DNA from 2 places in the Streptomyces sp. NBC_00887 genome. Region 1 is predicted to be linked to the other one. Evidence: riboswitches for the same ligand, from Rfam matches in the RefSeq annotation. Region 1 holds a riboswitch; the other holds the start of a gene.
What was found. A riboswitch is a leader RNA that binds a small molecule or an ion and turns the genes downstream of it on or off. The one in region 1 is predicted to bind cobalamin.

Region 1 (2,192 bases):
CGGTCTCGGACGCAAGGGGGGCGTGGTCCGCTGGTCCACGGCCACCCGCATGTTCATCGCCTGGGGCCTGACCCTGCCGGCCGCCGGTCTGGTCGGCGCGGGCGCGGAGTTCCTCACCAAGCAGGGCCCCTGGGGTGTCGGCGTGGTCGCCGTGCTCCTCGTCGCGGGCTCCGCTGCCATCTGGCTGCTGTCGCGCCGCAAGCCGGTCGACCACACCAACGTCAACGAGACGGACGCCGAGCCCGCGGGCGTCGTCACCACCGCCATCGCGGCCGTCAGCCCTCCGCCCGTCGGCTCCGGCGTCCCGGACCTCAAGACCACCATCCCGGCCCCGGCCCCGACGGCCGGATCCCCGGCCGACCCGGCCCGACCGGCCACGGTGTAAGGACAGATCCGCATGAACATCGACTGGGCAGCTCTCGCCTCCGTCTTCGGCGTCAGCCTCGTGGTCACCGTCGCACTGGTCGGCCTCTTCACTCTCGGCATCATCGGCCTCTCCAAGCAGGCCTCGGCGGTGCAGTCCGGCGGATCTCTCACGCTGGCGCGCACCGGCGCGTACGCCTGCTTCGGGCTGTGCGCGGCGGCGGTCGCCTACGGGATCTATCTGATCGTCGTCTGACCACTCCGGCGCCACGCCACCGTCTCCTCGCATCGGGCCGGACACACCACGTGTGTGTCCGGCCCGATGTGCGTCTGCGCACACTGCACTTCCGCAGGTCAACGGCAGGTTGACGGGCGTTCACGGGGCGTGGTGGACTGCCGGTGCCATTTACGGCGACAGGAGAGGAAGCCGGTGCGAATCCGGCGCGGTCCCGCCACTGTCACCGGGGAGCAGGCCCCCACACGGAAGTCACGGTCCGGCACGGACTGGAAGGCCGGGGGAACTGCGGATCCGGAAGCCAGGAGACTCTCGTCGCCGGTCACGTCGAACCAGGGCGCGGACCCTGAGTTAAGGACATCTGCCATGCCTGGCTGCCGTGCGTCGGTCCCTGTGTCACCCGCTCCGAACATCCTTCGAGGCACGACGGCCGGCTGAACCGTGCGAGCCGACCGCATCTTCGCGTACGGCGCCACCGCCGGTCTGATCGGCGACCTGCTGCTCGGTGACCCCCGGCGGGGCCACCCCGTCGCCGCCTTCGGGCAGGCCGCGGCAGGCCTCGAGAGCCGGCTGTGGCGCGATCACCGCGGCTGGGGCGCCCTGCACGCGCTGGTCTGCGCCGGGGGCGCAGCGGGCGCCGCCGCGCTGGCCGCCCGTGCCGTACGCAACCGTCCCGCCGCGGCCGTGGCACTGACCGCCGTCGCCACCTGGTCCGTCGTCGGCGGTACGTCGCTGGGCCGGGAGGCCCGGGCCATCGGCGGTGCGCTCGCCGCCGGTGACATCGAGGTGGCCCGGGAGCGGCTGCCGCACCTCTGCGGCCGTGACCCCCAGTCCCTCGACGGACCGCAGATCGCCCGCGCGGTGGTGGAGTCCGTCGCCGAGAACACCTCGGACGCCGTCGTCGGCGCTCTGGTGTGGGGCGCCATCGGTGGTGTCCCGGGCCTCGTCGGATTCCGGGCCGTCAACACCCTCGACGCCATGGTCGGTCACAGGTCTCCGCGCCACCGGCGCTACGGCTGGGCCTCGGCCCGCCTCGACGACCTCGCCGGCTGGCCCGGTGCCCGCCTCACCGCCGTGCTCGCCGTGGCCGCCGGTGGCCGTCCGCGCGAGGCCGTACGGGCCTGGCGGGCCGACGCGGGCAAGCACCCGAGCCCCAACGCGGGCCCGGTGGAGGCCTCGTTCGCGGGTGTGCTCGGTGTGCGCCTCGGCGGGACCCTCGCGTACGGCGGGCGGGTCGAGCACCGGCCCGTGCTCAACGGGGAGACCGGCCGGGACGTGCGGGTGACGGATATCGAACGCGCGGTGCGGCTGTCGCGCCGGGTGAGTGTGCTGGCCCTCGGCGTGTGTGCGGCCGCGCGGCTGGCTTCGGGAAGGAGGGGCCGGGCATGAGCGGCGGACAGGGCGGCGGGCTGCTGGTCGCGGGAACGACCTCGGACGCGGGCAAGAGTGTCGTCACGGCGGGAATCTGCCGGTGGCTGGTGCGCCGGGGGGTGAAGGTCGCGCCGTTCAAGGCGCAGAACATGTCGCTGAACTCGTTCGTCACCCGCGAGGGTGCGGAGATCGGCCGCGCCCAGGCGATGCAGGCGCAGGCCGC
Region 2 (2,192 bases), 3.5 Mb from region 1:
CGAGCGTCCGCATCATCCGGCCGTACAGCTCACGGGCGGGCATCGTCCTGCGGGCCAGGCCCTTGGCCTCCGCCGCACGGTAGGCGGCGTCGAACTCGTCGCCCCACAGGTCGACCAGTTCGGGGGTGTCGGCCGGGGAGAACAGCGACCACTCGGTGTCCGCGTCGACACGGCGCATGAACTCGTCGGGGATCCAGTGCGCCAGATTCAGGTTGTGCGTGCGGCGCTGGTCCTCGCCCGTGTTGTCGCGCAGCTCCAGGAACTCCTCGATGTCCGCGTGCCAGGTCTCCAGGTAGACGGCGGCGGCGCCCTTGCGGCGGCCCCCCTGGTTGACCGCGGCGACCGAGGCGTCGAGCGTCTTCAGGAAGGGCACGATGCCGTTGGAGTGCCCGTTGGTGCCACGGATCAGCGAACCCCGGGCGCGGATCCGGGAGTACGAGAGGCCGATGCCGCCGGCGTGCTTGGACAGCCGCGCCACCTGGTGGTAGCGGTCGTAGATCGAGTCGAGCTCGTCCAGCGGGGAGTCCAGCAGATAGCAGGAGGACATCTGCGGGTGCCGGGTACCTGAGTTGAACAGGGTGGGCGAGGAGGGCAGGTAGTCGAGCCGGCTCATCAGCCCGTACAGCGAGGCGACTTCGTCCAGGGCGCGCTCGGAGGAGTCCTCGGCGAGGCCGGCGGCCACCCGGAGCATGAAGTGCTGCGGTGTCTCGATGACCTGGCGGGTGAGCGGATGGCGCAGCAGGTAGCGGCTGAACAGCGTCCGCAGCCCGAAGTAGCCGAAACGGTCGTCGGCGCCGTCGGCGAGAGCCTGCCCGGTCAGCGCGTCGAGGGCGTCCGCGTGCAGCGTGACGAACTCTGCCGTACGGTCCGCGATCAGGCCCTCGCGGTGGCCGACGGCGACCGAGGCGGAGAAGGAGACAGCGCCCTGGCCGGCGGCCTCGTCCGCGATGGTTCGGGTGAGGAGCCGTGCGGCGAGCCGGGAGTAGGCGGGGTCCTCGGAGATCAGGCCCGCGGCGGCCTCGGTGGCCAGCGAGCGCAGTTCGGCCTCGTCCGACCGGGCGTTGCGGCCGCGCAGCGCGGCGGCGGCGACCCGTCCGGGGTCGGTGTCGGGCAGATCGACGGTGAGGTCGGTCAGGGTCCGCAGCAGTGCGGTACCGGGCCCGTCGGGCGTGGCGTGCGCGGACTCGGCTGAATCGACCGCTGAAACCGGATCGGCTGGCGCGATGGTCACTGGGACTACCCCTCGCTCGGCTCGGGGCCGGCGGGAGCGGGGGCAGCCGGGCAGGGCGGTACCCGGGAAGGGGGCAGCACTGCGCACGGCGTCCACCGGCCCTCCGCGAGGCCCGGACGTCGGGCGTCCGGTTCGGTCGAGCCGGACGCGCTGTCAGCAGGTCTTCGGACTTCCGGGTGCGTAGAAGCACACCGATCACACCGTTGCGGGACAGTTCCGGATTCGCACCGGATTCCCCTGCGGAGACAGCGAGCATGAGCATACATGTGGGGGCCGCCGGGCACGGCAGCCCCCACATGTTGTGTCGCGCTCGGTCAGAGCTCCAGGCGGAATGTCAGGAGCGAGATGTGCTCGACGGGCTTCCAGTCCCGTGCCGGAGTCCGTACGAAACCCAGGCGCCGGTAGATCCGATGAGCGCCGAGCATGGCCTGCTGCGTCGACAGGACGAGACCGGAGACGCCCTCCGTGGCCCGTGCCCGGTCGATACAGGCCCGTACGAGCGCCTCTCCCGCCCCGCGTCCACGGGCTTCGCGGGAGACGGCCAGCATCCGGAATTCGGCCTCGTCCACCCCGGCGATGTCCGCCCACGGGCTGCCGGGCGCCGCGTAGGTCACACCGCCGAGCAGTGTGCCCTCATCGTCCACCGCGACAAGTACCTCCGCCTCGGCGGCCCGGCGGCCGACCGCGCGCAGTTCCGTCAGATAGGGGTCGTCGGCGCCGAAGTCCAGCAGGTCGTCGGCGAGGTACGCCTCGGCGGTGATGCCGGCCAGCGCCTCGTGCTCCTGGAGGCCGACGGGCCTGATCACGATGTCCATGGGCGGGAGTCTGCCGCAGGCGGAGGCGAGGGTCGAACCCCTTGACGGCGGGCCGGACACGTGGCGGAGCGGAGGGGCGGCCCGGACTCCTTCCACGGCGAGCCGGACTCCTTGGCGGCGGCCCGGAACGCAGTGGGCCGCCGCGC

Region 2: another riboswitch for cobalamin. It lies ahead of OG844_RS21065 (ribonucleoside-diphosphate reductase subunit alpha); the one in region 1 lies ahead of OG844_RS37270 (cobalamin biosynthesis protein).

Annotation. Positions count from the first base shown of each region.
Region 1 covers NZ_CP108788.1:8,183,327-8,185,518, reverse strand. Annotated here, with positions in the region: gene OG844_RS37280 (anion permease) at 1-385, shown strand, start outside; gene OG844_RS37275 (hypothetical protein) at 398-619, shown strand; cobalamin riboswitch at 783-910, shown strand; gene OG844_RS37270 (cobalamin biosynthesis protein) at 1,040-1,987, shown strand; gene OG844_RS37265 (cobyric acid synthase) at 1,984-2,192, shown strand, end outside.
Region 2 covers NZ_CP108788.1:4,654,648-4,656,839, reverse strand. Annotated here, with positions in the region: gene OG844_RS21065 (ribonucleoside-diphosphate reductase subunit alpha) at 1-1,231, opposite strand, end outside; cobalamin riboswitch at 1,369-1,500, opposite strand; gene OG844_RS21060 (GNAT family N-acetyltransferase) at 1,546-2,046, opposite strand.